DNA from 2 places in the Rhizobium sp. 05N430 genome. Region 2 is predicted to be linked to the other one. Evidence: predicted binding sites of a transcription regulator. Region 2 holds the regulator's gene; the other holds the start of a gene.
What was found. The regulator LexA, encoded in region 2, represses DNA repair genes until DNA is damaged. The targets are predictions, from matches to a motif close to TGTTCNNNNTGTGTTCNG.
Positions count from the first base shown of each region.

Region 1 (3,272 bases), on a different contig from region 2:
CGTCGCGACGAAGGAGATCATCGAGATGGTCATGATGATCCCGCGGATCGCGTGATAGAAGGTCTGCTTCCACGACAGGTCGGCGAGGTTCTTGCGCCAGATGACGACAGGCAGCATGCAGAGCGCCTGGACGGCGAAACGGGCGGCGGTGATCTCCGCCGACGGGACGGTGGCGATCGCCAGCTTGGCGAAGATGTCGATCAGCGGTGAAAACAGCACCGACAGAAGCATGAGCGCCAGGCCCATGGTGACTTCGGAGGAGGTGTTCGTCTTCATTGCCGCGCCTGCCATGTGGAATGTTCCCGTCAGGACCGCATGACCGCGCCGTCGCACCAATCGGCGAAGGCCGAGATGGCGCCTGCTGCGCCGGTCTCGTTCAAGGTCTCGTGCCTGAAGTCCTGATATATTTCAGTGGTGATACGGGAGAAACCCTGGCGTTTCAAATGGTTTGAGAGCCACAGAACGGCTTTTCCGCGCTCCGTTGCCGGATCCTGCCCGCCGCCAACGAGATGGATCGGGCGATCCTTCGGAAGACGGTCTAGCTGATCCTTTTTCGTCGCCCGGAATGTCAGTTCGAAAACGTCGAGCCACATCGATACAGAGGCATCGAAGCCGCAGAGCGGGTCGGCGATATATTTCGCGACCTCCGCCGGATCGCACGACAGCCAGTCGAATTCCGTCGTGTGGCCGGGAATGGACTTGCCCCAGGCGGCGAAGGTCAATCTCGGCAGCATGCCGCTCGGCACGTCCGAGCCCTTCAGCGCCTTTTCGGCACGCAGGATCATTTGCGCGGCGCGGCCGGAGAGGCCAACGGCGAAGTTCGAGTTCCAGACGGCGACCGCATCGAATTTTTCCGGACGGGTCTCCGCCGCATTGAGCGCGATCAGCCCGCCCATCGAATGGCCGAAGAGGATAACGGGGAGCCCCGGGTGTAGCCTCGCTGCATGATCGCGCATGGCGGCGACGTCATCGATGACGCGGGATACACCGTCGCGCCTCGCGAACTGCCCGACCGGCGCATCCGGCGCCTTGGTCTCGCCGTGGCCGCGATGATCGTGCACAAAGACATGATAGCCGCGCGCGGCCATGGCTTCCGCAAAGCGCTGATAGCGTTTCGAATGCTCGGCAAGGCCGTGGCAAACGACGAGGATACCGCGTGGCGCGCCCGCGGCCATCTCGCTGTGAAAGGCGAGCGAGGCGCCTGTCACGTTAAGCCATTGTGTTTGCGAAAACATCCGATCCTCCCGGCGCGCAGAAGATCAGATCGGCCGTCAAATGCAAGCGGGCCTGCGGCGATTTGCAGGGGAAAATGCTGCGATTCAGGGTTGCGGAACGTTGCGCTTCGTGCTTACTTGTTCTTGTATTGTTCTATCTAGGGGATGGAGATGAGCAGGTTCTTTCTGAATGCGGCAATCGTGGCTTTGTCGGGCCTGTTGGCGGCTTCGGCTTTCGCACAGGAAGGGCAGGGGCGCACGCGCTTCATCCTCGCCGCAAGCTGGCAACCGGCCTTCTGCCAGACGAACCAGAAGAAGCCTGAATGCGCCAGCCAGACGCGGGATCGCTTCGACGCGACCAATTTTACCCTCCATGGCCTCTGGCCGATGCGGCAGAATTACTGCGGTGTCTCGAAGGAAGAGCAGGCGGCCGACAAGGATGGCGACTGGCGGTCTCTGCCTGAGGTCAAGCTGACGCCGGAGAATGCGGCAGCGCTGGCAAAAGCGATGCCGGGCACGCAATCGGCGCTCGAGCGTCACGAGTGGACCAAGCACGGCACCTGCACGAAACTCTCGGCTGACGCCTATTTCGGCACGGCTGTGCGGCTGATCGGCGATCTCAATGCATCGGCGGTGCGCGAGCTGTTTGCTGCCAATGTCGGCAAGTCTGTCAGCGCCGATCAGATCAAGGCCGCCTTCGACAAGAGTTTTGGAGCAGGCGCTGCCGACCGGGTCAAGATGAGTTGCCGCAGGGCCGGCGGTGTGCGGGTTATCAGCGAGCTGACGATCGGCTTGTCTGAGGATGCGGTGGCACCAGGCTCTGCCGATAATCTCGGCACGCTGATCCAGGGGGCGGGACGAACCTCGTTCGGATGCGACCAGGGCGTGGTCGACGCGGCCGGTTTCTGACGCAAAGACTGCTGCAAAGCGCAAGAGAGGCCGGTTTCGGCGTTGCCCGGGAGCCGGGTTTCGCCTACATAGCGGCCACGGATTTACACGTTTGCGCGCGGAGCAGTTTAAAGATGGCACGTCAGTTCATTTATCACATGTCGGGACTCAACAAGTCTTACGGCGCCAAGAAAATTCTTGAGAACGTCAACCTGTCGTTCTACCCGGATGCCAAGATCGGTATTCTTGGCCCGAACGGCGCCGGTAAGTCGACGGTGCTGCGCATCATCGCCGGTCAGGACAAGGAATACACAGGCGAAGCCTGGCTCGCCGACGGCGCGACCGTTGGCTACCTTGAGCAGGAGCCGCATCTCGATCCGACAAAGACCGCCTTCGAGAACGTCATGATGGGCGTTGCCGACAAGACGGCAATCATCGATCGCTACAACGAGCTGATGATGAACTATTCCGACGAGACGGCGGACGAGGGCGCCAAGCTTCAGGACATCATCGACAGCCAGAACCTCTGGGATCTGGAACAGCAGGTCGAAATGGCTATGGAAGCGCTGCGCTGCCCGCCGAAGGACTCCGACGTCACCATTCTCTCGGGCGGTGAACGCCGCCGTATCGCACTCTGCCGCCTGCTCCTGTCGCAGCCGGACCTGCTGCTGCTCGACGAACCGACCAACCACCTCGACGCCGAAACCATCGCCTGGCTCGAAAAGCACCTGCGCGATTATCCGGGCGCCGTGATGATGATCACCCACGACCGCTACTTCCTCGACAACGTGACGGGCTGGATCCTTGAGCTCGACCGCGGCCGCGGCATTCCGTACGAAGGCAACTACTCTGCCTACCTGACGGCCAAGGCAAAGCGCATGCTGCAGGAAAACCGCGAAGAAGCCGGCCGCCAGAAGGCGCTGTCGCGCGAACAGGAATGGATCGCCTCTAGTCCGAAGGCCCGCCAGGCGAAGTCGAAGGCCCGTATCAAGGCCTACGAACAGCTGGTCGATGCCGCAGAAGGCATCCGTCCCGGCGATGCGCAGATCATTATCCCGGTCTCCGAGCGTCTCGGCAATGTCGTCATCGAGATGGAAGGCATCACCAAGGGCTTCGAAGGCCGCACGCTGATCAACGACCTGTCGATCAAGCTGCCACCGGGCGGCATCG
Region 1 is NZ_JBFTMO010000001.1:302,315-305,586, forward strand. It holds gene AC1DJO_RS01510 (DMT family transporter) at 1-276, opposite strand, end outside; gene AC1DJO_RS01515 (alpha/beta fold hydrolase) at 306-1,235, opposite strand; gene AC1DJO_RS01520 (ribonuclease T2 family protein) at 1,386-2,123, shown strand; gene ettA (energy-dependent translational throttle protein EttA) at 2,237-3,272, shown strand, end outside.
Region 1: AC1DJO_RS01520 (ribonuclease T2 family protein) is a predicted target of LexA. The motif match lies at 1,354-1,371, and genes of this name have one in related genera.

Region 2 (3,272 bases):
GTCACCGCCTATTTTCTGATTTCGGGCTTCGCTGTCTCTGCCGAACGCGCCTTCATCATGATGGCGATCATGCTGGCGGCGGTCTTCTTCGACCGGCCGTCGATCAGTCTGCGCAACGTAGCCTTATCGGCGCTGGTGATCATTGTCCTCTCACCCTCGGAGATCATGGGGCCAAGCTTCCAGATGTCCTTCGCCGCGACACTGGCCCTCGTCGCCGGCTATGCGCTCTGGAAGGAGAGGCCGGTGCGCGACCGGCCCTTCGCAAAGTTTCGCGCCGTCAGGATGCTGTCTTCCGCCACTGCGTTCTTCGGCGGCATCCTGCTGACCTCCGTCATCGGCGGCTTCTCGACCGCGTTGTTCTCGGTCGAGCACTTCCACCGGCTGACGGCCTATGGCCTGCCAGCCAATCTCGCTGCCATGCCGATCATCTCCTTCATCATCATGCCGTTCGGCCTCATTGCCATGCTGCTGATGCCCCTCGGTCTCGATGCATGGGCGTGGCAGGTGACGGGCTTCGGGCTCGATCTGGTGATCGCCATCGCCAGGACGGTTGCCTCATGGGGCGGCGATATCGGCGTCGGGCGCCTGGCGTCGTGGTACTTTCCCGCGGCGGTGACGGGTTTCCTGCTGCTGACTTTGCTGCGCAGCCGCATACGGCATCTCGGCACCGCGATCTTGATGGCATCGACGACAGCCGCCGCGATGTTGGGAGGTCCTCCGCCGCCGAAAATCGTGATTGCCGAGGACGGGAGCATGGCGGGCATCGTCAGTGACAACGGCCTCGCCACCAATCGCGAGCGGCCACCGGGCTTCATCTTTGATCAATGGAGGCGCGCTCTGGTGATCGATAAGCATTTGTCACCGGCGTTCCCGGCGCTCCCGGATATTCCCACCGCACCGCGCGGTGAAAGGCTGAAACTGACGGAGGCACAGCAGAACGACACCATGAACGCGATCAAGGCCAGTGCGACGGGCGAGCGCTTCTCATGCGTGAAAAAGTCCTGGTGTACGGCGAAGCTCGACAACGGTTCGATCCTGACCGTGATCGAGAATGCGGCGTTCCTTGGCCCAGCCTGCGACATATCCGATATCGTCGTCACACCGGTTCGCCTGCGCCTCGATACCTGCCGCTCAGGCGCCCTGCTTTTCACCGGGGAGACACTGCGAAAGACAGGCGCTGTCGAGCTTCGTTTCCCCAATGGGATCGCCGAAATCACCACATCATTCGAGGGTCTCGACCGGCCCTGGATCCGCCACCGCGCCTACGATTGGCGCAGCGGCACTTTTGGTGAAAGCGAGACGCTCAGTGATAGCGGCGGATAAGGCCAACGAGCTTGCCCTGAACCTTGACGCGGTCCGGTCCGAAAATACGGGTTTCGTAAGCCGGGTTGGCAGCTTCGAGCGCAACGGATGCACCCTTGCGGCGAAAGCGCTTCAGCGTTGCCTCTTCGTCATCGACGAGAGCAACGACGATATCACCGGCATTGGCGGTATTGGTGTTGCGGATGATGACCGTATCGCCGTCGAAGATGCCGGCCTCGATCATCGAGTCGCCCTTGACCTCAAGAGCATAATGTTCACCGTTTCCGAGCATGTCGGCGGGAACAGTGATGTCGTGTGTGTTCTGCTGGATCGCCGAAATCGGCACACCGGCTGCGATCCGGCCCATGACCGGCACCGAGATCGACGTGTGATTGTCCTCGTTCGCAGGCTTCGGCGGCGCGACCGGCTGCGGCTTGCCGAGGCTGCCTTCGATGACGCTCGGCGAGAAGCCGCGGCGCGGCTGGATGCTCGGGCTGTAGGCTTCCGGAAGCTTGATGACCTCGAGTGCGCGCGCCCTGTTCGGTAGGCGGCGAATGAAGCCACGTTCTTCCAGAGCCGTGATCAGGCGATGGATGCCCGACTTGGAAGCCAGATCGAGCGCATCCTTCATTTCGTCGAAGGATGGCGGAACGCCGGACTCCTTCATGCGCTCGTGAATGAAGAGGAGAAGCTCCTGTTGTTTGCGCGTCAGCATCGAAGTTTTTCCCCAGATTCGTGAAACAAAGCCAGAACGGACACTATATGTTCCATATGTGTTCCGCAAGTGCCTAAATATCGGTAAAACTTCCGATGATTTTTCGTCGTTTTTGAAAGTTTATTTGCCGGATTGGTGATCCACGCTTGCGCTTTGCCGGGCAGGGCGTGCAAATCTCTGCCGGCTTCACCGGAGGAACCGCCATGACGCATCCGCTCGATCATCTGGTACTGCCCGTGACCCATATCGACGTTGCCCGCGAGCGACTCGGGCGTCTCGGTTTCACCGTCGCGGCCGATGGCCGTCATCCGTTCGGAACGGAGAATGCCTGCGTCTTCTTGGCCGACAAGACCTATCTCGAACCGCTCGGTATTGCGAGCCAGGCGGACTGCGACGCGGCTGTCGCAAAGGGCAACAGCTTTGTCGCCCGCGATCAGGCCTTCCGCTTCCGCTGCGGCGATGACGGCTTTTCGGCTGTTGTCTTCGGCACCGATAGTGCCGATGCGGACAAGGCTGCCTATGACGGCGCGCAGCTGAGCGGCGGCGATATGGTCGAATTCTCGCGGCCGATCGTCATGCCCGACGGAACGCAGGCGACAGGCGCCTTCAAGCTCGCCTTTGCCGCCGATCTTCGGGCACCCGATGTCTTCTTCTTCGCCTGCCAGCGGATCAACGCCTTTCCGGCCGATCGCAATGCACTGGAAACCCATGCAAACGGCGTCACCGGCATCAGCGAGATCGCGCTGAGCGCTGAGGATCCGCAGGCCTTCGCCGAATTTCTGGAGACGGCCAGCGGTGGAGTGGAGCCTAAGGAGGCGGCACTCGGCCTATCCTTCGAATTGCCGAACGGGAGACTTTCCATCTTCTCGAACGAGGGCATGGAGGCCTATTTCGATGCCGAGCCACTTGTCACCGATAACGGCCTCAGGGCGCGCGCAATCGTCTTTTCGGTCGGTGATCTGGCCGTGACAGCGGCGCATTTGGCTGCTAACGGGATCACCCATGTCAGTATGAACAATCGTCTGTTGGTGAAGCCGGCGCCGGGACAGGGCGCAATCTTCGCCTTCGAGGAGACCCAATGACAAATACCAATGCAGAAGTTGTCGCCGGCGAGGGTGCTGGCCGCGTTACCTTTTCGAATACGGGCAAGCTGTCGCTGATCGCCGGTCCCTGCCAGATGGAAAGCCGCGACCACGCTTTCATGGTCGCCGGTGTTTTGAGCGAACTCTGCAAGTCGCTCGGTATCGGCCTCGTC
Region 2 is NZ_JBFTMO010000008.1:167,546-170,817, forward strand. It holds gene AC1DJO_RS18205 (ComEC/Rec2 family competence protein) at 1-1,323, shown strand, start outside; gene lexA (transcriptional repressor LexA) at 1,304-2,017, opposite strand; gene AC1DJO_RS18215 (VOC family protein) at 2,221-3,099, shown strand; gene kdsA (3-deoxy-8-phosphooctulonate synthase) at 3,096-3,272, shown strand, end outside.